Acaryochloris sp. CCMEE 5410: one gene and its partner. The protein of the gene in region 2 binds, or shares a complex with, the protein of the main gene of each other region. Links are inferred from orthologs where the notes say so. Each region holds a gene or a part of one and is shown on either strand. Other genes may lie near its edges. The genes, in order: sufU and ON05_RS26040.

Region 1 (15,318 bases), on a different replicon or contig from region 2:
TGGCGTACAGCCCCAGAAACCGTGCAAATGCCGGAAGGTGAAAATTTGCAACAGGTTTGGGACCGAGCCATTGCCGCTTGGGATGATATTGTTGCCCAAGCCTTAGCCACTGGTAAAACAGAACAAACGGGATTAGTGGTGGCCCATGATGCCATTAACAAAGTGGTGCTCTGTCATCTTGCTGGGTTAGGACCGGAACACTTTTGGTGCTTCAAACAGGGCAATGGCGCCGTCAGCGTCATCGATTATGATACGGACGGTCACCCCATTTTGCAGGCGATGAATATCACCACCCATTTAGCAGGCGGTGTATTGGACCAAACAGCAGCAGGGGCGCTATAACTGGTATCCATCTTTAGTCTTGATCTAGGAGAACCCACGACGGATCGGGTATGACACAAGAACAGCTCAAACAAGTGCGCGTGTTAGATCCACCGTCACAAGTTGATCGGGTGGCTGATGTCCTAATTGAAGATGGCACAATCATAGACATCACAGAACCCGGTTCCAGCAATGTCTCTAACGGTCAGGAACGGGATTGTTCAGGACTGATCTTAGCGCCTGGACTTGTTGATCTCTATAGCCATTCCGACGATCCGGGGTTTGAAACACGGGAGACCTTGGCGTCTTTGACCGCATCTGCGATCGCAGGGGGTTTCACCCGCCTCACCCTTCTCCCCGATACCCATCCGCCGCTGGATAATGGCGATGGTTTAGCTCGAATCAAAGCTCAGCTTCCCCCTGATTTACCTCTGCAAGTCCAAGCTTGGGGTGCCATGACCCAAAATCTGGAAGGCAAGCAGCTGGTTGAATATGCGGATTTAATTCAAGCTGGGGTGGTCGGGTTTAGTGATGGCCGATCGCTTCAAAACGCCATCTTATTGCGACGACTCTGTGAATATCTAGGGGCTGAGTCCTACCCCATTGCCCTTTGGCCTTGCGATCCAGCCTTAGCAGGCAGTGGCGTTATGCGCGAAGGCCTCGATGCCCTGCGATTAGGGTTATCAGAAGCCCCCACCATGGCTGAGACATCGGTCTTAGCAGCCCTGTTAGAAATCATCTCTGCAACTCAGGTGCCTGTTCATATTATGCGGGTGTCTACGGCTCGAAGTGTCGAGCTGATTCAAGCTGCCAAAGCTCGTGGTCTACCAATCACGGCCAGTACCACCTGGATGCATGTGTTAGGCAATAGCCAGTCTCTAAGTACCTATGATGTCAACTGGCGATTAGATCCTCCCGTTGGCAATATCGAAGATCAGGAGGCGTTGATTCAAGGATTAGAAACGGGTGTTATCGATGCGATCGCCATTGATCATCATGCCTATACCTATGAAGAAAGAACCGTTGCCTTCAGTGCGGCTCCTCCTGGCGCCATTGGCTTAGAGCTGGCATTATCCCTACTGTGGCAGTCCTTGGTCGCCAGCAAGCGCTGGTCACCCCTCACCCTATGGCAACGGCTCAGTACCTCACCTAGCCACTGTTTGGGACAAGCGCCTTCCAGGGTGGAAGTGGGGCAGCCCGCAGAAATGGTGCTCTTTGATCCTCAGCAGTCCTGGTGTGCTAACGCCCAAACCTTAAAATCCCTGAGCCAGAATACGCCCTGGTATGGGCAGCCCCTTACAGGCAGGGTTATACAAACCTGGCATCCTCAATCGCAAATCCGCTAAAGTGTCGGTAAGGGGCTAGGAGTTGTCCTGGGGCAGCGAGGCTCTAGCCATTCGATGAGGGCGAGAACCATGTGTATTTGCATCAATTGCCAATTCGTTGATCAATGCATCACCTATCATGCGGTAGAAACCCAGCATCTACAGCCTCATCTCACCGATCATCCCAAGTTTGAACCCGAGCAACCGACGATTAATGTCAATATCCGCAATCGCGGGGAAGAGATCGAAATGGAATGGGATGTCGTCGGATGTGCCAGCTTTTCCGAGGATGCAGGTAAATGGGCACGGCTCAGACCGGGAGAACTAGTGCCCACCTAGCGCAGCACTCAACAGGAATCCACGAGATTGATCGGACGCGCCTAATTTGATTCCACCTGATATCCCAATTCCGCCAACTGCATTCTGGACTGCCGCCATTTGGGTTGCACCTTAACAAACAGCTCCAAATAAACTTTACCTGCAATCAGTTTTTGAATTTGTTGGCGGGCTTCGGTGCCAATGGCTTTGAGCATACTGCCCTTTTTGCCAATGAGAATCTGTTTTTGAGAGGGGCGTTCCACATGAATGGTGGCTAAAATACGGGTGATTTTGGGTGATTCATCGACTCGCTCAATCACAATAGCCACAGAATGGGGGACTTCTTGCCGGGTCAGCAGCAAAATTTGTTCTCGAATCAACTCTCCCATAATGAACCGTTCCGGCTGATCGGTCACCAGATCGGGGGGGTAATAGTAAGGACCAGGAGCCAGCTTTTCAATCAGTTGGCGCTGCAGCGACTTGAGTTTGGCCGTCGTTAACGCCGAAAATTTACACACGGGCCAATGGTGTTCTTTCGCCAGGGCCTTATAGGTTTGGTCTAATGTCAAGGCCTGCTGGGCTGTTTTCCGCTGTATATCAAGCTTATTCAGCCCTAGGATGACAGGTGTGTTGGTTTGGGCCAGTAACTGGGCAATAAATCGGTCTCCACCCCCTAACGGCTCTGAGCAATCCACCACAAATAACACCACATCCACCGCATGAATAGCCATGCGCGCATTTTTGACTAAGATTTCCCCCAATTGATGATGTGGCTTATGGATACCAGGAGTATCCACAAAAATCATTTGGGCTATGGGGGTGGTTAAAATCCCCCGGAGGCGATTGCGGGTGGTTTGGGCCACTGGAGACGTAATCGCGATTTTCTGCCCAATCAGTTGATTCATCAACGTCGACTTCCCCACGTTGGGCCGACCAACAATGGCAACAAAGCCTGACTTGAACTCAGGAGAGGCTTGGGGGATAGAAGTTAAAGACGAGACATCAGACAAAGCTAGGACTTATTCCTCAAGCTGTAGGCTATTAACATTATCACCTGTTAAAGAGGCAGCTCATCAATCGCTTTGGTTTCCCCAATCACCACCATCACAGATCCTTTTTGCAAATTGAGATCGGGACTGGGATTGATATTAAATTTCTGATCGCGACAAATCGCTAGAACGTTGAGGCCATAACGACTACGAAGCTGCAATTCTCCAATCGATTTATTATGAAATTCATCAGGCACCACAATTTCAACGATGCTATGCTGCGGATCTAGCTCAAAGTGATCCAGGATAGAAGGCTTCGTCAGGGTCCGGGCCAAGGCATAGCCCGCTTCATTTTCAGGAAAGACCACCTGATCAGCCCCGACTCGTTTGAGCAGCTTACCATGCACTTCTGAAGAAGCTTTAGCCACGACTTTGGCAACACCGGCTTCTTTAACATTGAGAGTCGTAATAATGCTTTCTTGCAGATAGTTACCGATGGCAATAATGACCGTATCAAACTCGTAAATTCCTGCTTCCTTCAACGCCAATGGATCCGTGGAATCAAGCTGCAGCGCATGGGCCGCCCAGTGATTATTGACGACTTCGGTTACACGTTTTTCATCAATATCCGTCCCTAACACTTCTTGACCCGCCTGATGTAAGGCCTGGCAAGCCGCTCGACCAAAACGACCTAAGCCGATCACAGCAAACTGCTGTTTTTTCTTGTTAAGACCTGGGAATAAACTCAATGATGATAAATTCACGGGTGTATATCCATAATGCTAGTTTTTTATCCAAAAAGCGAGTTAGCCGACCAATAAAGACTCTTCTGGATACCGAACAGTACTAGGGCGAGGATCGCCCAATAAGGCTGCCATTAAGAGTAAGACACCGACGCGCCCCATATACATGGTGGCGGCCAAAATAAGTTTCGAACTTCCGGTTAAAGCCGCCGTAATCCCAGTCGATAAACCAACCGTGGCATAAGCAGACACCACTTCAAACAAAATATTGATGAATTCCACCCCTGGATCAGCAATCGACATTAAGGTGGTCGCCGATACAATCGTGGTGATTGAACCCACCACGACCCCCACCGCTTTCAGAATCAAGGATACGGGGATTTGGCGTTCATACATGGTGACGGATTCCTTGCCCCGGAGAATCGCTTTGGTACAACTACTTAAGACTCGAATCGTGGTCGTCTTCACCCCACCCCCCGTTCCACCCGGACTACCGCCTACATACATAAAGGCAATGGTCAGGAATAACCCTGCATTAGTCATACTGCCAATATCAATGGTGTTAAACCCAGCGGTACGGGTCGTCATGGACTGAAACCAGGCTGAGATCAGCTGATCATTCCAGCTCAGAGATTGTAAAGTGTCTGGATTACGAGATTCTGTCAGGTAAAAAGCGATGGTGCCTAGGGTTAATAGCATCACTGTGGTACTCGTCACCACTCGAAAATTAAGAGAGAACAGGGTTCGTTTTTGTTTCCCGGTTAGACGATCGCGCAGCCACAAATACACTTCAAAAATAGCTTCATAGCCAATGCCGCCAATAATGACTAGACCAGAAATGGTGAGATTGACGATCCAGGAAAACTGATAGCTACTCAGGCTATCCGGGAATAAGCTAAATCCGGCATTATTCCAAGCGCTGATGCTGTGAAACACGGCATACCAGAGGGCAAGGGGGGTCGGATACTGCTGGCTAAACACCCCAAATAGGAAGATCATACCCAGCAGCTCAAAGACCAAGATAGTGGCAATGATGGACACCACTACCTGGTTAGATCCCTGTAATTTAGAGCGATCTAAGGCCTGCTGGAGGGCAATCTTATCTCTGAGGCCAAATTTCCGTCCCAGTAACAACAGCAAAAACGTGGTGGACACCATATACCCCAACCCTCCCAACTGGATCAGGGTGAGGATAAAGACCTGGCCTACAGGGGAGAAGTAGGATCCCGTATCCACCACCACATGGCCCGTGACGCAAACAGCAGAGGTGGCCGTAAACAGGGCAATAACAGGGCTATTCCAGTTTCCACTAGCTGTTGAGATGGGGAGCAGAAGTAAGCCTGCACCGACTAAGATGGCGACTAAAAATCCTAAACAGATGCTTCTAGAAACGGTCATGGCTCCTCCCAAATAGCAGGGGGAAGCCGCTCTGACTTGAGAAACAACAAATGATCACAGATGTTTGAAACCTTCCCTTCATGATGGGCTGATAACGTTGCTGGTAGGCATACCACAAATCTGAGATTGACGGATACGATGAATGGCTTCACCGAGGCGATCGCAATCCGCGATCAAACTAATCCGCAAATAGCCTTCGCCATGATGACCAAAGGCACTCCCTGGCGTCATCACAATTCCGGTTTCTTGGATCAGCTTTAAGGCAAAGTCTGCGGAGGACATCTCTACAGGACAGGGTGCCCATAAATACATGGTTGCTTTCGTTTTGGGGATGTGCCAGCCCAACTCTCCCAATCCGGCAATGACAAAATCTCGTCGCTCTCGGTAGCGCTGCTGAACCCCTTGCAAATGGCTATCGGGCAGTTGCAGCGCGGTTTGAGCGGCCGCCTGAACCACGGCAAAAATGCCATAGTCTAAGTTGGTTTTCAAGGTTCGCAGCCCTTGAATAATTTGGGGATTTCCCACCACAAACCCCACCCGCCAACCAGCCATATTGTAGGTTTTGGACAGGGTATGAAATTCAACACCAATCTCCTTTGCCCCTGGAATTTCCAGCAGGCTGACAGGCTGATAGCCATCAAACGCTAGCTCGGCATAGCAGAGGTCATGAACCAGCAAAATTTGATGTTTACGAGCAAAGGCGACAATTTCTGTAAACAGCTCTCGGGGGGCCACAGCCGTCGTCGGATTACTGGGGTAATTGAAGTAGAGGATTTTGGCCCGTTCTGCCACCTGATCGGGAATGCTGCCTAAGTCAATCAGCCAGTCATTTTCTGCCTTTAAGGGCAAACCGTAAATTTCCGCTCCGGCCAGGGCGGGGCCGCGAAAGTGAGGTGGGTAGGCCGGATTGGGGACCAACACCACATCCCCCGGATTGATATAGGCCAGGGCGAGGTGGGTTAAGCCTTCTTTTGAGCCGAGTAACGGTAAAGCCTCAATTTCAGGATCGAGCAATACGTCATATCGGCGATGATACCAATCGGTAATGGTATGACGAAAGTCTGCATGGCCTTCAAAGGGAGGATAGCCATGATTATTGGGAGATTTCAGGGCTGCGATCGCAGCTTCGATCACAGGTTCCGGCGGCGAACCATCCGGGTTACCCATGCCCAAATCAATCAGATCCAGCCCTTGCTGGCGGGCCGAGGTTTTGAGTTCATCTAAACGGGCAAATACATAAGGCGGCAATGCACTCAATCGGTTAGCCGGTTTGATCCAATCCAAACTCATGGGCAAACCTCTTCCGATGGAGAGCTTGGATTAGCACTACCGTCCGCCATGGGACTGGCCGTAGAGACCATCGCCGCTAGCAGCTGATCTGGCATCACCGTAAAGGGTAAATAGTGGAGATCTGAATCTGGCTGGCAAGCCACTTGTGCCGCCATTTGTAAGTCTTTCAGAGACACATCCTCCATCCCTAAATCGGCCAGAGTCATCGGTAAGCCAATCTCTTTATAGAATTTGAGCAGCTGATGGCGAGCCGTTGTCGCGAGATGGTTATGCTGGACTAGTTCTTCTAAACGCAACTGCACCAAAATGCCATAGGCCACTTTTTCCCCATGTAAGCTGGCGCGAGTCGGCGAGAGATGGGTCAGGCCATTATGGACGGCATGGGCAGCCACAGTACGACATTGGGCTCCTCCTAGTCCCCCGACCACTCCAGCCATTAACACCGTGGCATCCACCACTTGTCGCCACTCGTCACTGCCTGGTTGAGCAATGGCTTTCACGGATTTCTGAAACAGAATATCTCTGAGTACGCGGGCTTGTTGCACGGCAGCAATCGTTAGGGTTTCCTGGGAATGGCCGCTACTCACAGACGCTTCGTACCACTTCGCTAACGCATCCCCAATACCAGCAATCAGCGTTCGCGGGGGAGCAGTTTGGATCACCTCGTAATCCAGGATCAGTAAATCAGGACATCGAGGTAAACCGACATCATACTGAAATGCTCCTACCTCCGAATATAAGTTCGATAAAGCCGTCCAGGCCGCACAGGTGGCGGCAGAGGTGGGAATCGTGATCACGGGACAGCGGTTTTGATGGGCCAAGAGTTTGGCTGCATCTAACGCTTTGCCTCCGCCTACCCCAATAATGACGTCTGCACGATGACAGGTCACCGCCTCTCCTAAGGCCTTGAGACTGGCTTCACTGCAATCTTTGCCATAATGGGCAACCGCCAACTCCAACGTTGAAATTGCAGCCAAGTAAGGTTGCAAGACCGCTAAACTATGCTCTCCAGCGACCACTAGCGGTCGTTGGCCATAGGGCTGGATCAAAGATTCTAATTGAGCCAGACTTTGCTCAGCTCGAATGACACTTTGGGGTGCAATGGCTTGACTAGTGCACTCAACCGAGGAGGAGACAGAGGGTGATGAGAACTTAGACATAGGTGGGACGGTACGAAGCAATAAGTCAGTCCTCTCCTGATTCCCATTTGGCTAGGGAAGCTGACTTCCAATATTGATTTTAACTAGAGGAGGGATCAAAAGTCGTGGTGGCGAGAGCCGCTAAATTATCCTGATTCAAAGTGATTTTAGCGTTAGGGTCGTCACGAACGGTCAAAGAGCGCTGAATTTGCCCCAGGGGAATGAGTTGAGACATGCCTGATTTCTGATGCAAAATCGTGCGAACTTTGATGGTTAGGTCATTGGTGCCCCGACCGACTCGTCCGGGGGAGAATAGATTTTCTGAGGCTTGTAAGAGAGTCGCCTCCAATTCCGTAGGCGTAATCGTCGGTGAGACCGAGATCACTACTTCGGGGCCCGCTAAATCGTAAACCAGATTGTACTTAGCGGCTCCTGGAATCACAGCTTTACTTAAAGGGAAAAAGCTTAAGGCGAGTAAACTGCCCGTCAGCACCCCTAAAAGGCTGGTGATACCGACAAAGCGGAAGCGAATGCCCCACTTAAACACGAAAGCAAGCCCTGTAAACGCGCCGCTAACAAGCATGAAGATGGCACACCACTGACAAGCTTGCTGAAAAAACTCAGGGGTAGGGGTGGGCATTAATCATCCTCCTCATTGCTGACAAACTCATCCGCTGATTCTACACTCTGATGCTCTAAGGCGGGTTTAAGGGTGTGCCAGGTCAGGGTGGCACATTTAATCCGAACGGGCAATTGGGTCACCCCCTGCATAACGTTGAGCTGACGATGCTCTCGCGGGAAGTCTCCTTCGCCTTTCATCATATTTTGGAAGGCTTGGACTATTTGCAAGGCTTCAGGGATAGTTTTGCCCGGTATCGCATCCGCCATGAAATCAGTGGACACCATTGCGATCGCACATCCCTCACCTTCTAATTGAACGTCAGCAATCCGTTCTTCTAACGCTTCTAACTGAACCGTCAGCTCAATCGTATTGCCACAGGATGGATGATGTCCCCGTTGATGGCGATGGACTAGATCCGTCATGCCAAGATGACGAGACTTGTTGTAATGCTCTAATATGACTTGTTGATACAGTGTTCGTAAATTGTCCAAGGCCATAATCTTAAGGCGGTGAGCAGCGACTCCTCACCCTAATCGGTAAATCAAGGGAATGTATCTAGAATACTGGCTGGTGCCCCTTCAATCTTAACGAACGGCAATTATCCCCAGCGGATTACTGTCAAAGCATCAGCAGACATATTAGAGTGTTCTTGGGATTACCCCATTCGGGGTCGCCGTTCTGCCGTCGATCAGCCCCGTCAATGTTCTGAAATACCGCAGACATGATGTCAGGAAACCCTCCTAAGGAGCAAAGATGAAGTGGGCTAGTGCACTATCGACACAACCCTCTCTAGAAGCTGCCCTAGATGAAGTGATTGCCACAGCCATGCAATCTTTGGATGCCCCTGCAGATTTAGCCATTCTATTTATTTCAACCACCTTTGCCAGCGAATTTCCTCGATTACAGCCCCTACTGGCAGATAAATTGCCTGTCCAGAATTTTATTGGATGTGGGGGGAATGGCGTGATTGGCCCCACCCAGGGTGGATCTACAGCAGAAGTTGAAGAAGAACCTGGCATTACCCTCACCTTGGCCTCATTACCCGGTGTTGACATTCAAACCTTTCATATCTATGAAGATGAGCTACCGGATCCGGATAGTGCCCCTTTAACCTGGACTGAGTTACTGGAAGTGGATCCAGCTCATCAACCCCATTTCATCCTGTTTGCCGATCCCTCTAGCTCAAAAATTAGTGATCTGCTGCAAGGGCTAGATTATGCCTACCCAGGTGCCGTCAAAATTGGCGGTCTTGCCAGTGGTCGTTCTTCCTGGAGTGGTAGTGGTCTGTTTTGTGACGACCAGCTCTACCGCGAGGGCACAGTGGGCGTTGCCCTGAGTGGCAATATCATGATCGAAACGATTGTGGCCCAAGGATGTCGACCGATTGGTCAACCCTATCGGGTGGCTGAAGCCGAGCGCAACGTTGTGCTGCAGGTGGAAGAGCAAACTGTTCCGGTAGAAGCCACGTTTAATGCCGATGAAGTCGAGCTACAGACGCCCTTGGAAGCCCTGCAAACCTTGGTTCAGGATTTAGATGAAGACGAACGAGAGTTAGCCCAGCATTCCCTTTCGGTGGGCATTGTCTGTAATGAGTTTAAGCAAAACCTAGAACCAGGCGATTTTTTAATTCGCAACTTAATTGGGGTGGACCCCCGCATTGGGGCAATTGCCATTGGCGATCGCATCCGTCCCGGTCAACGGATTCAATTTCACCTACGAGATGCCCAAGCCTCTGCCGATGAACTGGAAGAACTGCTCCAACACTATTTCCAAAAATCGCCCCCAGATCAATCTCAGCCCACAGCCGCCCTGCTGTTTGATTGCTTAGGGCGAGGAGAGCGGTTCTATGGAGAGCCCGACTTCGACTCTCAACTCTTTAGACGCTATTTTCACAATATTCCGGTCAGCGGTTTTTTCTGTAATGGCGAAATTGGTCCCATTGCTGGCACAACCTTTCTTCATGGCTACACCGCCGCCTTTGGTATTTTTCGCAGCCAGGACGATTAATTCACACCTAAAATAAGCGGATCAATTTTTAGGTGTGATGTGGAAATGCGTTGTAATCGGAAGCTTCACAAAAGGAGAAGCCTTCATGATGAAGCTCCCATCTATGGATTACAGAGTCAAGGATTGGGGATTGGTTTCAATCAACTCCGCTAAATCCTTCAAAAAGGCAGCGGCATCGGCACCATAGATCACCCGGTGATCGCAGGTAATGTTGACATTCATCAGTCGCTTCACTCCCATCATGCCCTGATCATCCGCCACGACTTGGGGCTTAGACCCACCAATCGCCAGAATGGACCCTTGCCCTGGGGGCAGAATGGCATCAAAGCTGTTGACCCCAAACATTCCCAGATTGGAAAGGGTAAAGGTACCGGTACTGTATTCATCCGGCTGCAGCTGTTTGCTACGGGCGCGAGCGACTAAATCTTTCCAAGTGCGAGAGAGGGAATATAAATCCATCTGATCCGCCTGTTGCAGAACTGGCGTAATCAAACCGCCCCCGGGCATGGCAACCGCCACGGCAATATTGATGGCGCTGCTGTACTGGATTCCTTGTGGGGCACAGCTGGCATTGACCAGGGGATGCTGGCGCAGGGTAACCGCCACGGCTTTGGCCAAGAGGGCCGTCATAGTGACACCTTTGGTCTTGACCTGCTTATACAGCTGGTCTAGGGCATCTATAACAATGGAATATTCCACATGGAAGGTGGGCACGGCCAGGCTAGCCACCATATTGTTCACCACAGCCTGCTGCAAGGTATTGAAGGGAACCACTTCACCGGCTGCTGCTCCAGCGGGTAAAGGAGCGGGGGCAGGTAGGGATGGCTGAGGCGCAGCAGTGCTGGCGGCTGGCGCCGTGGCGGTGGTCGAGGTTTGGCCAGAGGCTGCTTCTATATCAGCCGCCACGATGCGACCATGAGGACCACTGCCCGTTAGGGTATTGAGATCAACTTTGAATTGCTTAGCGAGCTTCCGCGCCCGAGGTGAAACCACCACTCGACCGTTAGATGGAGCAGCCGGTGCACTGCCTCCGTTTAAGGTAGCTGCTGGAGCCGCTGGAATCGTGGCAACAGGAGCCGGGGCTGCAGCCGGAGGAGCCGGAGCTGCGGCAGCAGGGGCTGGAGCTGCAGGCGCGGGGGCCGGAGTGAGCGTAGCAGGGGCCGCAGACTCAGCGGCAGATGCTTTCTTTTCCGCTTCAGCAATTTCAGCTTCCGTTTCGGCAACATAGCCTATGGCCGCACCGACTTTGGCCACCCCACCTGCAGGCACTGCAATGGCTGCTAGATATCCCTCATGGAAGGACTCCACATCCATATCTGCCTTATCAGATTCAACCACCAGAACCGTTTCACCCTTTTCGACCTTGTCACCTGGCTCCTTAGACCAAGAGACAATTTTTCCCTCCTCCATCGTGGAGCTGAGGGCAGGCATAAACACTTCATGAATCATGGGTTAGTTTTCCGAAACGAATAGCAAGATAAACCAAAGCCTATCCAGTTTGAATTTTATCTTGTTCAGGGCTATCCATACTATCTCCTTTGCCGAGAAAGTCACGGCATCCATTCAGTTCGCGAACCAAAATGCTTCAATAAGCAAAGCGATGTCGTGGCTGGGGATTCTCCCGCCCACTCTTAAGAGGTCCCTGTCATGCCCAGACAATATTTTGCCACCGTTGCCCGAGGACTAGAGTCCTTAGCCGCCCAAGAACTGACAGAATTAGGGGCGCAATCCGTTGAGCCTGGATTTTGTGGAGTAGCCTTTCAGGGGGATCTTAAATTGCTATATCACATGAATCTCTGGGCCAGACTGCCATTTCGGATTCTACTGCGCCTAGAAGCGTTCCCTTGCCATGATGCCGACGATCTTTACCAAGGCATCCAAAAACTGCCTTGGCAGGATTATTTAACCCCAGACTATACCTTGGCTGTTGATGCCACCGGGAAAACAGCTCAGCTGAACCATAGTCACTTCACAGCCCTGCAAGTTAAAAATGCCATTATCGATCAACAGCGCCAGCAATTCGGAGCGAGATCGCACATCGATACCCAAACTCCAGACGTGCGGATCAACGTTCACCTCCATCAAGGTCGCTGTGTGGTTAGCCTGGATAGTTCCGGCAGCAGCCTCCATCGACGGGGTTATCGTCCAGCGGTAGGGGCTGCTCCCTTAAAAGAATCCTTGGCGGCTGCTCTGATTCGCTTATCGGGCTGGCAATCCGATTTAGCCTTTATGGATCCCCTCTGTGGCTCCGGCACCCTACCTTTGGAAGCCTGCTTACAGGGTCTCAGAATTGCACCGGGTGCTTTTCGGCAGAGATTTGGCTTTCAAACCTGGCCAGATTTTGATGCGGCGCTATGGGCATCTTTACAAACTAAGGCGAGAGAACAACAATGCTCACAACTGCCCATGCCCATTTGGGGCAGTGACCAAAATCCCGAGGTGATTGACCAAGCCCAGCTCAATGCCCAAAATTGCCATGTCGCAGACTATATCTGGTTTGAAGCTATCAACTTACAGGATGTTGAACCGCCCACCGATAGCGGCATCCTCATCTGCAACCCGCCCTATGGCGAGCGCTTAGGGAATCCTCGGGAACTGGGGGATTTCTATCGTCAATTGGGTCAAATCCTCAAACAACGCTTCAAAGGCTGGACCGCCTTTGTTTTAAGTGGGAATAAAGCCTTATCTCAATCGATTGGCCTCAAATCTTGCCAGCGCACGGCGATCAACAATGGCTCCATTGCCTGTCAATTCTTGAAATATGAGCTGTATTAGAGGGTTTACACAGAATCGACGATGAGTTGTTCGCTTTCTATCGTTGACAAGGTTTGATCGACACACACACGATTTCTGCCTTCAGCCTTGGCTTTGTATAGCGCTTGGTCTGCGGCCAACAGCAAGGGAGTTTCTGATTCCATTGCCTGGATATCAGGAATGACACTGGCCACCCCCAAACTGAGAGAGACATAGGGACCATTTGCCGAGTTTTTATGGGGAATCATGAGTCTTTGTACAGACAACCGAATATTTTCAGCAACATGAATTGCTCCTGATAACGTGGTATTCGGCAAAATTACTGCAAATTCTTCCCCCCCATATCGAGACGGTAGATCAGCGGGACGCCTGACACAACCCTTGATAACTCGGGCCACCTGAAATAGGCAACTATCCCCAACCGGGTGTCCATAGGTATCGTTATAGACTTTGAAATAGTCAATATCGATCATGATTAAGGCTAAACTAGAATTTTCCCGCGCCATTCTTCGCCATTCCCGGTTAAGGGCTTCAGTAAAAGCTCGGCGATTCGGAAGTTGGGTCAATTCATCCACTGAAGCTAGGTAGGTTAAGCGCTTGTTCGCTTCTTCCAGCTGTTTATGGAGTTGGGTTCTTTCTAGCTGAATCCGCACCCGCTGTCGCAAAACAGGCCAATGGATCGGTTTCGTAATGTAGTCTGATGCTCCCACATCAAAGGCCCAATCAACAGAGGTCTGATCTTCTAATCCCGTGATCATCAGAACGGGGGTGTAGGTACTCTCAGGGAACTTCATCAGTTCACCACAGCACTCAAAGCCGTTCATACCTGGCATCATGGCGTCTAGTAGCACTAGGTTAGGAGGACTCTTTTGGTAAGCGGCCAAACAGGTTTCTCCATCCTCGGCTTCCACGACCCGATATCCATCATTCGTGAGGATATGACTAATCATGGCTCGCGTCATCCGATCATCTTCAGCAATCAGAATAACGGGTCGATCCTGATCAGAGTTCTCTAGGGATGATGTCCTGGAAGCTTCCTGGAATGGAGATGTTGGAGCATTGACGTCTTGCATGGCCGTTCGGCTGATCTCGCGAATTACATCCAGTGTTCCCCGGCTGTCTGTAAATCGCACTCTTCTCCTGCTGAAAAACCTACTCCGTTATTGATAGAGCAACCACTTGGTCTCGTCCAGATTGTTTCGCTTGATAGAGGGCCTGATCGGCTCGGCTGATTAAGCTCGATACGGAGGTATGGGGATGCGATCGCACCGTAGCGGCCCCAATACTAACGGTCACAAATTCGCTCACAGAAGATCCACGATGGGGAAGTTGAGACTTCTGAATGATCATTCTCAGGCGCTCCGCCACCACTTGCCCTCCCTCTAAATCGGTATTGGGCAACACAATCGCAAATTCTTCCCCCCCAAAGCGGGCCACTAAATCTAAGGGACGCACAATGGTTTGGTGAATCTTTTGGGCCACCGTTCGGAGGCAAATATCTCCTTCTAGGTGACCATAGGTATCGTTATACTGCTTGAAAAAATCAATATCGCAAATTAAAAGGCTTAAGGGCTGTTGTTCTCGCTGAGTTTGCTTCCAAATTTGTTGCAAATACTCATCAAAACGACGGCGGTTCGCCAACCCCGTGAGGGCATCATGATTCGCAATCAGAGACAGCTGCTTATTGGCTTCATCCAACTTCTTATTGGTCGCTTCTAAAGTCTGCTGGGCATAGAGTTTGGCCTGAATCTCTTCTTCTAGCTGCTTGTTTTTGGCAGCTAAGGCTAAGGTTTGCTGCTGCAGCGCTTGGGTGCGTTCTTTGACCTTATTCTCCAAACTGAGTTTGGCATCTTCTAACTGTTGATTTAAAGACGCAATCTGTTGACGACTCTCCTCAACGGTGAGTAAATCTCGATAAGACCGAATGGCTGTAATTAAGGTAGAAAAGAGTTTTTGTTGGGTGAGTTCGGTTTTAGTTTTGTAGTCATTGATGTCATAGCCTTCAATCACCGATTTTTCGGGAGCGATGCCCGGCTGGCCGGTGCGCAAAATAATACGCACAAAGATATTATGCAAATGATCACGGATATGCTTGACCAGCTCTAGGCCAGCTTCATCCGTCTCCATCACCACATCTAACAGCAACACTGCTGTATCTGGGTTTTGATTCAATACCTGCTGAGCTTCTTCACTGGAATAAGCCGAAATAATTTCCAGGGGTTTATCAGCAAATTTGAAGTTTTTCAGGGCGAGACGCGTCACCTCATGAACCTGTTCTTCATCGTCCACTACAATGACTTTCCATCCCCCTGGAATCACCTCACTCTGGGAATGGCAGGCTAACTCTTCCAAAAACTGAAGTTCATCATCGGCTTCAAGGGTTCCTGCAGAAAGCAAGGATTTATCCTCGGG
Region 2 (15,281 bases):
TTAGATTTATTAGGTTTCCAGCAATAAGACTAAGAGAATCTAGGTGTGTTAAAAATGATTGAGATTATCTAAATTTTAGCTATAAGGGGCTCATTATAAATCTATTATCTAGATAATACTAATTATAGGTGAATCTGAATATATGCTAAATGATGATGAAAATTTATTTAAATAATCTTGCATTACGCAAATATTGCTAAAAGCTATGTCTTTAGCTAAAATCTCTCTACCTTGATGAGAAGTATCAGGAATGTCAGATCCTCGGTATTCTAGTTTTATACCTTTTCTACCTAAAATAATAGGGTTTGAAGTTATGCAAGAACATGTACATCCTATTTCTGCAAATTTCTCTATGACTGAAGCAGCTTTTTTATAACTTATACCATTTACAAATATATGCATTCTCCTATTCACTGCGCGAACAATGTCTATTAAGTAATTAAGCCCATTTTTATAATCAACTCCATCCCTCGATCTTGTTGAAGAAAAATCACGTGATATTGCCCAGACTGAAGTGTTTTTATTTAACCATTCGGCCCAAAGCATACGATCTTTTTTGTTCCGCCAATAAATATTAGGTATAGCATTTATCCCTTTGTTATTCATTTCTTGAAGAACTTGATTCTGACGCATATTCATTAAGACTTTATGCGAATCAGGCTCTCTTTCCTTATTCTTCGTTTCTTTATAAATAGAAAAAGTAGGGCCGGAAGCAGCAAAGATTCTATTAGTAATTGAATTGTAAAAATCATTTCTATCTGAAGCCCAAAAATGCTCTAATAAATCATCTTGACTATTCATTATAACTATTAGATTGCTTTGTTCATTTATCCTTAAATTTTTACGAAAACTAGAATCTGAATTTAGATATTTTTTGGTACTAACAGGAGGCTTTCTTCTCTTGTTAACTAGATCAGTTATGCTGACACCTGCCCATGAAAGACATACGTTTTCGGGGAGTTGACGGGTTTGTGTTGGTATAAATAATGGGAAATATTTCGTGCCATTAAAATCTTGTTTAATACATAAATCATTCAGCTTTAAGACATCACGTACATGCGCAGAAAAAATATCTCTTTTATCTATGCTTGAACACCTTTCTTTACATAAAATAGTGCATTTAGAGCAATGGTAACGATCATCTCCAGTCTTGATACATCCGCATGGAGCACTATTCGAACCTCCACATGAATCATAAATTTCACAGATAGAACATTTTGATTCCCAAATAGTAGGCTGATAGAAACTGTTGAAGTTACTCATTTATCCATGAAAGTATACAGCTGGGATGTTGATGTTTGAAACTACACCGTTTTTAAAATCTCTTTCTTTAACTAGCTTTTGGTAATTGTGAGGGATATCTCCAAGTCGCCCAAAAGGAGTATTCGCTTCAAATCTTTTCAGAACAACACATTCACCAATTTGTGTTTCACTCAAAACAATTTTATTGACGTTGACTAAAGGAATTTCAATTCCGTCATCTCTACCTTCTCCAAAGCTAGTGGAGGTAATACTATCTATGGCCACACCACTTGAATAAGCACGATCTGCTTGTCCCTTTTGCGGTCTAGTTGTTCTACTGCCCATTATGCTTAATGATCCTTTATTATTCTACATAAAGTGTATTTTTTTGTTTTTGAGCAAATTAAACGCTATATATAGTAGATATATTGTTGCCTTCAGATGGCAACACGGGCATCCTAACGCATGTTGCCTTCAGATGGCAACATGCTGGGTATTATGGTTATTCAACACACCGAGTAATCTCAATCCTTGAACAAAACGGTGAAAGCTTTTAATGTAGTCACTGACTGCATTAAAAGCTTTCTTTCGGCCCCCTATAGAAATATTTAAAAGCTAATATTTTTGGAAAAGAGGTAAACGTGGCACACAGCTTTGGCAGTCAAATTAGAGAAAGACGTAAGGAACGTGGCTATACTTTGCGCCAGTTAGCTCCATTGCTGGGTATTAACTTTGCATACCTATCGAAGCTTGAAAATGATCGAGCTGATCATCCTCCTTCTGAAGAACTTATTAGGCAGATTGCCAAAACTTTAGAGTTAGATCAAGATAAATTAATATATCTAGCTGGCCGAATTACACAAAGTGATGCAAAGATGATCGAGGATCTGGTAAAGAATAATCCTGAAGAAGCTTGTATTTTATTCAGGAAAATGAAAGAAAATCCTAATTTTGCCAATAGTTTTATTCGGAAAATTGGAAAATCTAATTCAATAGATTAGCAATGAGCATCATAAAGCCTTATACATTCCTAAGTAAGTCAGAAATTGAGTTTAAGGCGAATGAAGTTATTAAGAAAATTGAGAGTTCTCGAGATTCTTCTTTAACTTGGCCTTTAGATACTATGGATGTTGCTGAGTATCTAGGATTAGATTTTGATTTTGAAAGCATTCCTTCTGATTCTGAAGGAGTGGTTGCCGCTATGATATTTCCGACTAAGAAGCTTATTATCATAAACCAAGATTTAGAAAGTATGTCTGATCCAGGGCAAAATGGATTTCGTGAATCTACAATTGGGCATGAAATTGGCCATTGGATCCTTCATATCAATATTGACGAAGTTGAAGGAAATGCTAAGCAACAAGAACTAAATTTTTCAGGAATTACACAAATTGAAGAATCTTTTCTATGTAGAAGCTTAGATGAGAATGGAGATTGGCGTGAATGGCAAGCCCAATACTTCTCTAGCTGCTTACTTATGCCTCGATATGTTTTGGAGAAGATTCGCTCAAAGTATAATTTAAATTCATTGAAGGATCTTTATGGAATGAAAGATGAGATGGGAGTGACTATCTCGAACCTTATTCATCGTTTAAAAGATCTAGATTGGATTGATAATACTCTTTTCCAGAAATCTGACAAAAGCCCCATAAAGCAATCTCATTTATTTTGAAATAAGTAGATTTTTAACCCATTCATCCCGTGGTAATGATCATTTTGGGAGGTGTGTGGCATCTTTTGTCTTGACAATAGACAGACCTGTCTGTATAAATAGATTAACGAAAGCAATACTATATGTCATTAGCAGCATCTTCTATACGTATCGGCATCCCTCTCATTGAAATTTAAGGAAATCCATCATGACTAACTCCGCAGCAACTCAAGGTGCTCACCACATCGGATTAACCGTTCCCGATCTCCAACAGGCTCGGGCCTTCTTTATTGACACCCTAGGCTTCAAGCAAGTCGGTGAAAAACCGGATTACCCTGCTGTATTTGTTTCCGACGGCACGATTATGATTACTCTGTGGCAAGCCATGAATCCAGAACAGGCCACCCCTTTTGATCGCAAAAATGTGATTGGCTTGCATCACTTTGCCCTCAAGATGGAAAGCCTGACTGTCTTAAATGAATTGCACCAAACCCTGATTCAGACCCCAGGTGTTGAAATTGAGTTTGCCCCCGAGTCCCTAGGCGGTTCTCCTATGCACCACATGATGTGCTACATCCCTGGCGGCATTCGGATGGAATTTATTGCGGCGGGTTAATGGGTTTTTAGAGTGAATTGAAGAGGTCATCCCTATGTCAGGTTGGACAAGAGAAACATCTCCCTTTCATGCGGGAGAACAGGCGGTTCAAGAACGGTATGGGATTCGCGATCGCATGGAAAAACAAGGGCGTCGCATTATCCGTGACTTCCTGCCAGAACAGCATCGGACCTTTTATCCGCAGCTGCCGTTCCTTCTCGTGGGTAGCGTTGATCAGAAGGGATGTCCTTGGGCCTCAATTGTGGCTGGACAGCCCGGTTTTATCTCCTCCCCAGATCCGCAAACCCTGAGCATTCAAACTCAACCCATCGCAGGGGATCCGCTTCAGCAGAACCTAAAGGTCGGCGCTGATGTGGGGCTGTTAGGGATCGAACTCCCCACCCGACGCCGCAATCGGATGAATGGGGTGATCCAGCAGATCACCCCTGCAGGATTTGTTGTGGAGGTAAAACAAACCTTTGGCAACTGTCCCCAATATATTCAGACCCGCGACGTGCAGTTTATACCTGAACAAGCGAACCCGGCGGCATTGACGGCTGTTGACGCCTTGGATTCAGATCTTCAAGCGGTCGTTGAATCGGCTGATACCTTCTTTATTGCCACTCGCTATGCCGATAGCACATCTAACCTAGCCCATGGTGTCGATGTCTCCCATCGAGGCGGTAAGCCTGGGTTTATCCGGGTGGATGATGCCCAAACCCTGACCTTCCCAGATTTTGCTGGCAATCTGGCTTTCAATACCATCGGTAACCTGATCCTCGATCCACGGGTCGGACTCCTGTTCCCCAACTTTCAAACGGGGGATTTGCTGACCTTGACGGGCAAGGCCGACGTGATTTGGGACGGCGACGATCTGCAGTCTTTTGCAGGCGCAGAACGACTGATTCAAATCAAACTGGAAGCAGGCTTCTTACTTCAATCAGCCTTACCTTTTCAGGCTGACTTTCAAGAGTATTCTCCCTTCTTGCAAAAGACAGGTAGCTGGCCAAAGACGGTCTAGCAGCCTGAACAGCGATGACTCTCGATCAACCCCCACCCATAACCTAGCGCCTACCATGATCCACCTCTACACGTATACAACCCCCAATGGACGCAAGCCCGCCATTCTCTTGGAAGAGCTAGGGCTGCCCTACACCCTACACAAAGTTGACTTGGGAAAGGGAGAACAGTTTAGTCCCGAATTTGTGGCCCTCAATCCCAATAGTAAAATTCCAGCCATCAAAGATGAAGATACAGGTGTGACCGTTTTTGAGTCCGGTGCCATCCTCATTTACCTGGCGGAAAAAACTGGAAAATTATTACCCACTGATGCTGCGAGTCGGGCTCAAGTGATGGCATGGCTGATGTTCCAAATGGCAGGCGTCGGCCCGATGTTTGGCCAACTGGGGCATTTTCGCCGATCCGCTCCAGAGTCGATTGAATATGCGATTAACCGCTATGAACAAGAAGCGTTACGCCTAGTGAAGGTTCTAGATCGACAATTACAGGAGAGGGACTTTATTGCTGGCGATTATTCCATTGCAGATATTGCTACCTATCCCTGGGTGGCTGCCTATGAGTATGTGGGACTCAGTTTAGACCTCTTTCCCCATGTTCAAGCTTGGCTACAGCGAGTGGGGCAAAGACCAGCAGTGCAAACCGGAATGGCCATCTTAACCCCTGAGTTTAAGAGCGATTTGGCTCAGTGATCTATTTGAAAACCCTTCCTCCAAAGAACCCACAAACGCTGTTCTGTTAACCAAATGATAAGCTGAAGCCGACTACACTTTCCTACTCATCTATGTCCGTGTCAAAAACACCTCGGAAACCTGTTCGTGAGCGCATCCTAGATACTGCTTGCGAACTGTTTTACCGTGAGGGTATTCAGAATGTTGGCATCGACCGGATTATTGCTGAATCTGGTGTGGCGAAGATGTCTCTCTACAACCATTTCAAGTCCAAAGATGCCTTAATCGAAGCATTTCTGCGTCAGCGAGATCAGCAATGGCGAGACTGGTTTGTCACTCGTGTTGAAGAACACAGTGCTGACCCCAAACAGCGACTCTTGAGCTTGTTTGATGTCTTGCAAGAATGGTTTGAAAGCCCCAATTTCCGGGGCTGTGCCTTTATTAATGCCACAGTTGAACTAGCAAATCCCCATCATCCTGGTTGCCAAGCGGCTTTAGACCATCAACTCGCGGTCTATCAATATATTTTTGATTTAGTGAAGGCAGAAGGTCTGGAACCCGCCGAACCTGTTGCTCGGCAGCTGTTGTTGCTCGTCCAAGGTGCCATCGTGATTGCCATGATGCAAGATCGTCCCCAAGCAGCCGCTGAAGCTAAAAGTGCAGCGACTCTATTGCTGAATAGTGATGGGAGCTAATTGATATTTCAAGTCATCTGTCAAGGCGATTAATGAGTTAGTGAAAAAGAAGCAAGATTTGTATTTATTGATAAGACTAGAAAAAATCCGCCTAGAATTTAGTGAAGCAATGAATAGCTAACGAATAATTATTTCCCAGTATTAATTTTTTAAGGTAGTAAAATAAATTCAAATCAATAATGTGATTTATATTACATTTTTAATACCTCAGATGTTGCGAAAAATACGAATAAATAGTCAGTGATGGCATAGAATGGTCGAGAAAATTTTCGCCATAAGTATCTGCAGTATTCTTGTAATCCATATGTGAGTCTTCCGAAATATTAGGTATAAAACTCACATGTAGACCAATTTAGAGATGCTGCTTATGCCTGTGCAAGGGTATGACATGTTCTATAAAACATTCGTAGATAATAAAAATGAAATCTCGGTAGCGAATAAGCTGCGTCGCCAAAGATTCCAGATTTTCATGGATATGATTGAGGGACTTGATCGCCCCATTCAAGTCCTTGATATAGGTGGTAGGCCAGGATTTTGGGAAATGATGTTCTCTGAGTTCGATATCAAGGATGATCTGTTTATCACTTTAGTTAATATTGAGAAACACAATATTTCATCAACCAATATTCAATCAGTAACGGGTGATGCTAGGGACTTATCTCAGTTTGCTGACCAACAATTCGATATTGTTTTCTCCAATTCCACCATCGAACATGTTGGAGATTATGATGATCAACACCGTATGGCACAGGAAGTTAAGCGCTTAGGAAAGCGATACTTTATTCAAACTCCCAATAAATTCTTCCCGATTGAACCTCATTTTGCTTTTCCACTATTTCAATTTCTGCCGGTTTCAATGCGAGCATGGCTTGCCCATAATTTTGCGATGGGTTGGCGCACAAATCCCATTGAGGACTATCAAGCTGCTGTAGATGAAGTAAGTAGTATTCGTCTATTGTCTCAGAATGAATTTCAAAATCTTTTCCCTGAGTCTAATATCTATCAAGAGAAGTATCTGGGGTTAAATAAGTCGTTTGTTGCTTATACCCAGACCGCTAACTATAGGGCCACAAATCTGGTTAATGTTTAACTGTGTTTTTTCCCAGGATCGTTTTTTTGGAAAAATGAGTTAATCATGCCGATCTGTAGGTCTGTCTCTATGGATAGTGAGGTTGGTCGATGGACAGTCTTACAGTTGCAGGAATTTTATGACTGCACTTTTCAGTAATGACTCGTTGAGAAGGGCTTGTATATTTTGAAACCATGTTCCTTCACGTAAACATAAACGCCTTGAAGAGTTACTTGCTTGAAGATCAACGCGGGCATAATTCGGTTGTGTGACTGCCCGACCCCAGAAGCGCTTGGATCGTCAAATATTACAATGGATCTTCTCTGCACGGGCATTACCCTTACTTCGCGGTTGAAGACATTAGTGATTTTAATAGTGTGAAAACAAATTTTAGGTGCAATTAAGGGCAACCTGGCACTAATCTGCTTCAATCAAATACCCACAGCGATGCTCACCGTTAACTAGCCAGTGGGTGCGTTCCACCTGGCAGTCTTTCAGGGCAATGGCAAACATTTCCAGCTCATTGTCACACACGCTTGGAAAGGTCTCAGCCACCTGAGAAATCGCGCAATTATATTCCGTGAGGATAAACCGCGTCGCTTTCATAGGGTCAGCATCTTCGGGAATCGGGTAGTATTCAGCCATATAACCCTCGGCTTCCCGCAGCTTCACTAGCTTGGCTACCCGTTCTGCTAAGGTACCAGGGCCTAATTTTTGTTGATATTCCAGGGCTTTGCGCTCCCACTGTTTGCGGAGAATCACCCGCATTTGGTCTTTACCAACGGTTTCTGAGAGGGTATCGAGTAAATCGATCGCAAAGGTATCGTGGTGATCTGGGAAGCGATCGCGCCCCGCTCGACTCAACTGATACATATGTTTGGGGCGTCCAGTACCTGCATGGACGCTCTCAAATAGAATAAGTCCTTCTGATTCTAGGTCTTTGAGATGACGGCGAATGGCTTGGGGCGTCACCTGTAGCTGCTCTGCTAGTTCATGGGTATTGGCTTGCCCCTGCTTGAGCAAATGCTGAAGGATATCTTGTTTTGTGGAAGAGGCGGTGTTCACAATTGAGATGTCCAAGCAGCAATCAACATTGGTTTTTGAAGGGCCAATCCCAAGAAGCGGTTTAACCTATTACAACAATTTCTCTCGACTTTGACAACATAAATGTTGCTAAAGTACTCTATGATGGTGTTGAACAACAAAAATGTTGTTTTATGATTATACACGCGCGCCACTTGCTCTGAGAGAACACACCCCATGACCGCATCCGTTGAGAATCTGGTTAATCAACCCTACAAATACGGCTTTGTCACGGATATTGAAGTTGAAACTATTCCCAAGGGACTGAGCGAAGATGTGATTCGCTTGATCTCTGCCAAAAAGGAAGAACCGGCTTTTATGCTGGAGTTTCGGCTCAAGGCCTATCGCCAATGGCTAAAAATGAAGGAGCCCACTTGGCCCCACGTCAACTATCCGGCCATCGATTACCAAGACATCACCTACTACTCTGCTCCTAAAGAGCAGGAAAAGAAAAAGAGTTTGGATGATGTGGATCCGGCGCTGCTAGAAACCTTCGATAAACTTGGCATTCCCTTATCAGAGCAAAAGCGACTCAGTAATGTGGCTGTAGATGCGGTCTTTGATAGCGTCTCTGTGGCCACCACCTTTAGAGAGCAGCTAGCCAAAGAAGGGGTGATCTTCTGCTCCATTTCTGAAGCCCTCAAGGATTTTCCCGATTTGGTGGAGAAATATTTGGGAAGCGTAGTACCCATTAACGACAATTTCTTCTCTGCCCTCAACTCGGCAGTCTTTAGTGATGGCTCTTTTGTGTACATTCCTAAGGGTGTGAAATGCCCCATGGAACTGTCCACTTATTTCCGCATTAATACCGAAGGGGCGGGACAGTTTGAGCGCACCCTGATTATTGCTGAAGAAGGCAGCCAGGTCAGCTATTTAGAAGGTTGTACCGCACCCATGTTCGATACCAATCAGCTCCACGCAGCGGTGGTAGAGCTGGTGGCCTTGGATGACGCCGATATCAAATACTCCACAGTCCAGAACTGGTATGCAGGTGACGAGAACGGCAAAGGCGGTATCTATAACTTTGTGACCAAACGGGGCCTATGCGCGGGTAAGAACTCCAAGATTTCCTGGACCCAGGTAGAGACGGGGTCAGCAATTACCTGGAAATATCCCAGCTGTGTGTTGGTGGGTGACAACTCAGTGGGTGAGTTTTACTCTGTAGCCCTGACTAACAATAAACAGCAGGCCGATACGGGCACCAAAATGATCCATGTGGGCAAAAATACCCGCAGCACGATTATTTCCAAGGGCATTTCTGCAGGTCGCTCTCAAAATAGCTATCGCGGTTTGGTGCGGATGGGGCCGAAGGCCGATGGCTCCCGCAATTACTCCCAGTGTGATTCCATGCTGATTGGCAGTGATGCCGAGGCCAATACTTTTCCCTACATCCAGGTGCAAAACAACAATACAAAAGTGGAGCATGAAGCCTCCACCTCCAAGATTGGAGAAGACCAACTCTTCTACTTTGCCCAGCGGGGAATTTCCGTAGAAGATGCGGTATCGATGATGATTAGCGGCTTCTGTCAGGATGTGTTTAATCAACTGCCGATGGAATTTGCCGTGGAAGCCGATCGGCTCTTAAGCCTGAAGCTAGAAGGAAGTGTGGGATAAGGTTTCCCACCTAAGCAGTACTAGACGTTAGACGCAGTTAGAGGTTCAGGCGTGATTATTGACAATAGCGACGTGATTCTGTCGGTCCGTAATTTGACGGCCGATGTGGATGGAACTCCGATTCTGAAGGGGTTAAATCTGGAAATTAAGGCGGGAGAAATCCATGCCATTATGGGTCCGAATGGATCGGGAAAAAGTACCTTCTCAAAGGTATTGGCCGGGCATCCCGCCTATACGGTCACTGGCGGCGAGGTCATTTACAAAGGGCAGAATCTACTGGAACTAGAACCAGAAGAACGGTCCCGCTCCGGTGTATTTCTCGCCTTTCAATATCCCTTAGAAATTCCTGGGGTGAGTAATCTGGACTTCCTGCGGGTGTCCTTTAATTCCAAGCGTCAGCATGAAGGTCTAGAAGAGCTAGATGCCTTTGATTTTGATGATTTGGTGCGGGAGCGCTTAGACGTGGTCAAAATGGACCCGGCCTTCCTGGATCGCAGTGTCAATGAAGGCTTCTCTGGTGGTGAAAAGAAGCGCAACGAAATTTTGCAGATGGCCCTCCTAGAACCGACTTTGGCGATCCTGGATGAAACGGATTCTGGCCTAGATATTGATGCCCTGAAGATTGTCGCCAATGGCGTTAACCAACTGGCTAAACCTGAAAACGCCACCTTAATGATTACCCATTATCAGCGCTTGCTGGACTATATTGTTCCTGACTTTGTGCATGTGATGGCCGAGGGCAAAATTTTGACCACGGGTGGTAAGGAACTGGCCCAAGAGTTGGAAGCCAAAGGCTACGACTGGGTGAAAGCAGAAGATGTGGCTGAGGTGGCAGTCTAATGACCGTAGAAGTAAACCCCGAAGCCGTCGCAACCCTTTCCGCGGCAGCCCAGGATCGGCAAGCCTATTTGACCCATCTTCTCGCTCAGCGGCCCAACCCGAAGGGACTAGAAAAAGTGCGAGCAAGTGCCCTCAGCATCATTCAAGAGCGAGGCCTGCCCAGTAACCGGGATGAGGACTGGCGATTTACAGATCTATCGGGTCTGTACAAAACTGCTTTTACTGCTCCTACTGCTGCGTCGCTCTCCCTAGAAGAGATTGCCCCCTTTATCTTGGCAGAAGCCCCGGTACGGCTGGTGTTTGTGAATGGCTGGTTTGCTCCTGATTTATCTGAGATCGACAACTTACCTGCTGGATTAAGCGTCAGTACCTTAGCCGATGCAGGCAATCTACCTGAGCTGGGTCAGCAACCGGGCATGACGGAAGTCTTTACGGCTCTCAATACCGCTAGCTTTGCCGATGTTGCCGTATTACGCATTGCTAAAAATCAGGTGATTGAAGCGCCCATCCATCTGCTGTATTTGACCACAGGGGATACACCGATCGTCACCTCGCCTCGGGGGCTGGTGGTAGCTGAAGCCAATAGCGCAGCCACTTTAATAGAAGAATATACGGCGGTCAAAACAGCGTCCTACTTTACGAATGCGGTGACGGAAGTGAGCCTGGGGCAAAATGCGCAGCTTCACCACTATCGGATTCAGCGAGAGGCAAAAACAGCTTTTCATATCGGTACAACGGCGGTGTCTCAGGATCGCGATAGTCGCTATGCATTAACTAGCCTCAGCCTAGGGGGACAGATGTCTCGCCATAACCCCGTGGTGGTGCCTACAGCGGAACAGACGGATACTACTCTCAATGGATTGACCTTAGCGGTGGATCAGCAGGTGGCCGACACCCATTCTGATCTATCCTTTACAAGTCCCCACTGTACAGCTCAGCAGTTGCATAAGTGCATCGTCGATAATCTTGCCCGGGCGGTGTTTAATGGCCGAGTGTTTGTGCCCAAACTGGCTCAACAGACTAATGCCAGCCAGCTCAGCCGCAATTTGTTGCTGTCGGCCAAGGCGCGGGTGGACACCAAACCGCAGCTAGAAATTATTGCCGATGACGTTAAGTGCGCCCACGGAGCCACAGTTAGTCAGCTGGACGATGAAGAAGTCTTTTATCTACAGAGCCGGGGGTTAGACCGCAATAGCGCTTGCGATTTGCTGGTGGAAGGGTTTGCGGCGGAAATTATTGATCAATTGCCCATTGCTGAACAGCGCCAGACTTTGCTGAACGCTGTGTTGTCCCAAATACGTTAGATTCGTGATTCTGCACCTATGATTGCCATCCAAGAAAAGTCCCTAGCCCTTCAGGTCCGTCCTGACTTTCCCATTTTGCATCAGCAAATTCAGGAGAGTCCCTTGGTCTATTTGGATAGTGCGGCGACCTCTCAGAAACCGACCTCTGTCTTGGCGGCACTGCAGGATTATTACGAGCGGGATAATGCCAATGTACACCGCGGGGTCCATACCCTCAGCAGTCGGGCCACGGATGCCTATGAGGGGGCACGAGACAAGGTGGCTGCCTTTGTCAATGCGGCGTCTCGGCAGGAGATTGTCTATACCCGCAATGCCAGTGAAGGGATTAACCTGGTGGCCTATAGCTGGGGAATGAATAATCTCAAGGCTGGGGATGAAGTCATCCTGACGGTGATGGAGCATCACAGTAATTTGATTCCCTGGCAGTGGGTGGCTCAGAAAACTGGAGCGGTGCTCAAGTTTGTGGAGCTGGATGAGAATCAAGCCTTTGATTTAGAGCAGTTCAAAACTCTGGTAAATGACCGCACCAAACTAGTGGGGGTGGTGCATGTCTCCAATACTTTGGGCTGTGTGAATCCGGTGGAAGAGATTGTTGCGATCGCACACCAATACAATGCCAAAGTGCTGATCGACGCCTGCCAAAGCGTCCCCCATATGCCCATCGATGTCCAGAAGATGGACTGCGATTGGCTGGTGGCTTCTGGCCATAAAATGTGCGCCCCCACAGGCATTGGCTTTCTCTACGGCAAGCTGGATTTGCTCCGCAGTATGCCTCCGTTCTTAGGCGGCGGTGAAATGATTGCCGATGTATTCCTAGACCATGCCACTTATGCGGATTTACCCCATAAGTTTGAAGCGGGCACCCCTGCCATCGGTGAGGCAGTGGGCCTAGGGGCAGCGGTTGATTACTTGAGCCAAATTGGTATGGACAAGATTCATGCCTATGAAGCGGAGTTAACGGCTTATCTGTTTAAGCGGCTGCGGGAGATTTCTGAGGTGCAGGTTTATGGTCCTCAGCCTCATGCAGACGGGACAGGTCGAGCGGCATTGGCTTCCTTTACGGCAGGGGATGTACATCCCCATGATTTGTCGACGATTCTGGATCAAGCAGGTGTAGCTATTCGGGCTGGACATCACTGTACTCAGCCGTTGCATCGGCATCTGAAGGTGTCGTCTACGGCCAGAGCAAGTCTCTATTTTTACAATACTCGCGAAGAAATAGATACGTTTATCAACTCACTTAAAGAAGCTGTAGAGTTTTTCGGCAGTATCTTTGGATAAGTGCAAGTGAGCTGTAGCGTTTATGGTTGCCCTCGTTCAGATTTAGCAAATCAAAGTTCCTCCGGGTCAGCAGGGTTTGCTGAATAGGATTAACTAAATATTGGTAAGCCCCCGGCTCTGCCGGGGAGACTCTGGTAGGTTTTACCGGGTGCAACGGTAGAAAATTCTCCTTGCAGTTTTCTCGCAAGGCGAAAGAAATGTCACCTAAGAAGCTAAATCATACGACTTGGGATTGCAAATATCACATTGTATTCATTCCTAAGCGTCGTCGGAAAGTTATATATGGTAGTCTTCGCAGTCGTTTAGGCGTTTTATTTCGGGAGCTGGCGGAACAACGTGGTGTTGAAATTTTGGAAGGTCATTTGTTACCAGATCATGTTCACATGTGTATGATACCAAATCCGATTTATATAACTCCGATATAATGCATAATTAAAGAATGCCAAGAAAACTGTATCTAGAACCTCATTTTTCGCCTGACGAGCTGAAGTCTCATTATCGAGCCAGCCAAGACCCAGTAGAATCGCGCCGCTGGCATCTGCTGTGGCTCGTCAGTGAGCAAACAACGCTAACTCAAGCAGCCCAAGTGGTCGGTCTCAACTACGATTACGCTCGAGAAATCGTCAGGGAGTATAACCACAATGGCGCCCATGGGTTACGCAACCGACGCAAAGATAAGCGACCTCATCAATCTCGCAGTCTTCTGACTCAAGACCAATGTGCACAATTGTTGACTCGTCTACAAACCCCACCCGCCGACGGTGGTCTATGGAACGGCCCCAAAGTAGCCCAGGTCATCGCTCAGATGACAGGAGTCGATAAGGTTTGGCCCCAACGCGGTTGGGACTATCTCAAGCGATTGGAGCAGTCCCTGCAATGCCCACGTCCTCACCACCGTAAAGGTGAACCAGAGGCCCAAGCCGCTTTTAAAAAAACTGCCTAAGTACAAAGCAGAATTGGAGCGACGCTACCCTAATGCTCAGGTCGAAGTTTGGTCCTTTGATGAACATCGTTTAGGCCTTAAACCCATTATTCGAAAGATTTGGGCGCCTGTGGGTCAGCGTCCAATTGCTGAGGTGGACCATCGCTATGAATGGACCTATCTGTATGGATTCGTTCATCCCGCAACTGGCAATACCGAATGGTTCATTCTGCCTCGGGTCAATGGAGAATGGTTTAATCAAGCCCTACAAAGCTTTGCTCAGCAAGTTGGAGCGGGAAAGCACAAACAGATTCTTCTCGTTCTGGATGGAGCCGGATGGCATACCTGTAAGAATCGGGTGGTGCCACCTGGCATTCATCTGAAGGTTTTACCCCCCTATTCTCCAGAGCTACAGCCCGCTGAACGGTTGTGGCGGCTAGCGGATGAACCACTGGCCAATCGATGCTTTGAGACCCTGGATGAGTTGGAAGATGTGCTCGAGCAGCGCTGTCGAACTTTAATGACAATGCAATCAGACATTCAAGCTCTCACTCACTACCATTGGTGGCCAGCTTGACAGATAAGATATTTCGGGGGTTAATGAGTCGGATTTGGTATGAGTATTCCACCAAAGCATCCAGTCTCAGGGGTGGTGGGTTTTATGAAAGGTAAGAGTGCCATAGCAATAGCGCGTCAATTTATGGGAAAGCGTCGGAATTATTCAGGCGAGAGCTTTTGGGCGCGTGGTTATTATGTGTCGCCAGTTGGTTTGGATGAAGGAGTAGTTCGTGCCTACATTCGGAACCAAGAGATAGAGGATGAGCGAATAGAGCAGTTAAACCTACCGATGAGTTGATGATACAGGAGTGCCCCTTTGGGGCTAATCCACTGGCCCCTTTCAGGGGCTAACAATGATAAGCCTCCGGCTCTGCCGGAGGTAATTTAACTCGCACCTGCCATGGCCACAATTTGCCCTTGCAAATATGCATGCTTAATGGGACTCACCCGTTCAATTTCTAAATAGTCTTCGGGGGTGAAGTAGGCATAACTTTTAGCAAGGGGCATCGTTCTCGCTTAAATATCCTTGGGGTGCGCTTACCCGTTGGTTTATTCACCCATAATAGCGAGAGTTCAGCTGACTGTAGTTGATGATGGGAGATGGACGATCTTTGTGTATTGGGGTTGCGATCGCTTGAGGAAAGCCCGTTAAGAGGGTTTAACTCTGATTCAAAATCTGGATCAGAGTTTCTCCAATAGCCTTACAACCTAAGACCGTTGTACCTGGCGATTGAATATC

The links.
Region 1: the proteins of ON05_RS26040 (region 2) and sufU are in contact, whole or in part, in a solved structure (PDB 5XT5), measured with the Bacillus subtilis proteins. The link is inferred for Acaryochloris sp. CCMEE 5410 from one-to-one orthologs.

Annotation. Positions count from the first base shown.
Region 1 is NZ_AFEJ02000001.1:4,262,819-4,278,136, reverse strand. Bases 6,903-9,814 are described here. They hold sufU (Fe-S cluster assembly sulfur transfer protein SufU), read right to left. Parts: upstream 8,643-9,814; coding sequence 8,163-8,642; downstream 6,903-8,162. Other genes in these bases: ON05_RS19650 (FIST N-terminal domain-containing protein), read left to right, coding at 8,899-9,814; ON05_RS19660 (Ycf51 family protein), read right to left, coding at 7,624-8,163; ON05_RS19665 (iron-containing alcohol dehydrogenase family protein), read right to left, coding at 6,903-7,544. Also shown: ON05_RS19700 (histidine phosphatase family protein), read left to right, coding at 1-342; ON05_RS19695 (dihydroorotase), read left to right, coding at 393-1,667; ON05_RS19690 (Ycf34 family protein), read left to right, coding at 1,737-1,985; GTPase Era, read right to left, coding at 2,027-2,974; ON05_RS19680 (TrkA family potassium uptake protein), read right to left, coding at 3,022-3,717; ON05_RS19675 (TrkH family potassium uptake protein), read right to left, coding at 3,760-5,094; ON05_RS19670 (aspartate aminotransferase), read right to left, coding at 5,173-6,384; more of ON05_RS19665, read right to left, coding at 6,381-6,902; more of ON05_RS19650, read left to right, coding at 9,815-10,152; ON05_RS19645 (dihydrolipoamide acetyltransferase family protein), read right to left, coding at 10,261-11,601; ON05_RS19640 (class I SAM-dependent RNA methyltransferase), read left to right, coding at 11,800-12,927; ON05_RS19635 (PleD family two-component system response regulator), read right to left, coding at 12,933-14,039; ON05_RS19630 (diguanylate cyclase domain-containing protein), read right to left, coding at 14,059-15,318; ON05_RS19625 (hybrid sensor histidine kinase/response regulator), read right to left, coding at 15,308-15,318. UniProt on the Bacillus subtilis protein: Part of the SUF-like system that mediates the biosynthesis of iron-sulfur (Fe-S) clusters. Acts as a sulfurtransferase and thus transfers sulfur from SufS to SufB.
Region 2 is NZ_AFEJ02000002.1:1,128,634-1,143,914, reverse strand. The notes cover bases 11,056-13,930. They hold ON05_RS26040 (SufS family cysteine desulfurase), read left to right. Parts: upstream 11,056-11,799; coding sequence 11,800-13,062; downstream 13,063-13,930. Other genes in these bases: ON05_RS26030 (winged helix-turn-helix domain-containing protein), read left to right, coding at 13,502-13,930; sufD (Fe-S cluster assembly protein SufD), read left to right, coding at 11,056-11,781. Also shown: ON05_RS26105 (DUF4417 domain-containing protein), read right to left, coding at 109-1,263; ON05_RS26100 (hypothetical protein), read right to left, coding at 1,264-1,587; ON05_RS26095 (helix-turn-helix domain-containing protein), read left to right, coding at 1,884-2,243; ON05_RS26090 (ImmA/IrrE family metallo-endopeptidase), read left to right, coding at 2,246-2,914; ON05_RS26085 (VOC family protein), read left to right, coding at 3,102-3,509; ON05_RS26080 (pyridoxamine 5'-phosphate oxidase family protein), read left to right, coding at 3,544-4,509; ON05_RS26075 (glutathione S-transferase N-terminal domain-containing protein), read left to right, coding at 4,565-5,197; ON05_RS26070 (TetR/AcrR family transcriptional regulator), read left to right, coding at 5,290-5,871; ON05_RS26065 (bifunctional 2-polyprenyl-6-hydroxyphenol methylase/3-demethylubiquinol 3-O-methyltransferase UbiG), read left to right, coding at 6,239-6,961; iron-sulfur cluster biosynthesis transcriptional regulator SufR, read right to left, coding at 7,358-8,005; Fe-S cluster assembly protein SufB, read left to right, coding at 8,201-9,637; Fe-S cluster assembly ATPase SufC, read left to right, coding at 9,689-10,477; more of sufD, read left to right, coding at 10,477-11,055; more of ON05_RS26030, read left to right, coding at 13,931-14,005; ON05_RS26025 (IS630 family transposase), read left to right, coding at 14,019-14,561; leuB (3-isopropylmalate dehydrogenase), read right to left, coding at 15,201-15,281. UniProt on the Bacillus subtilis protein: Type II cysteine desulfurase that acts as the initial step in the SUF-like Fe-S cluster assembly pathway.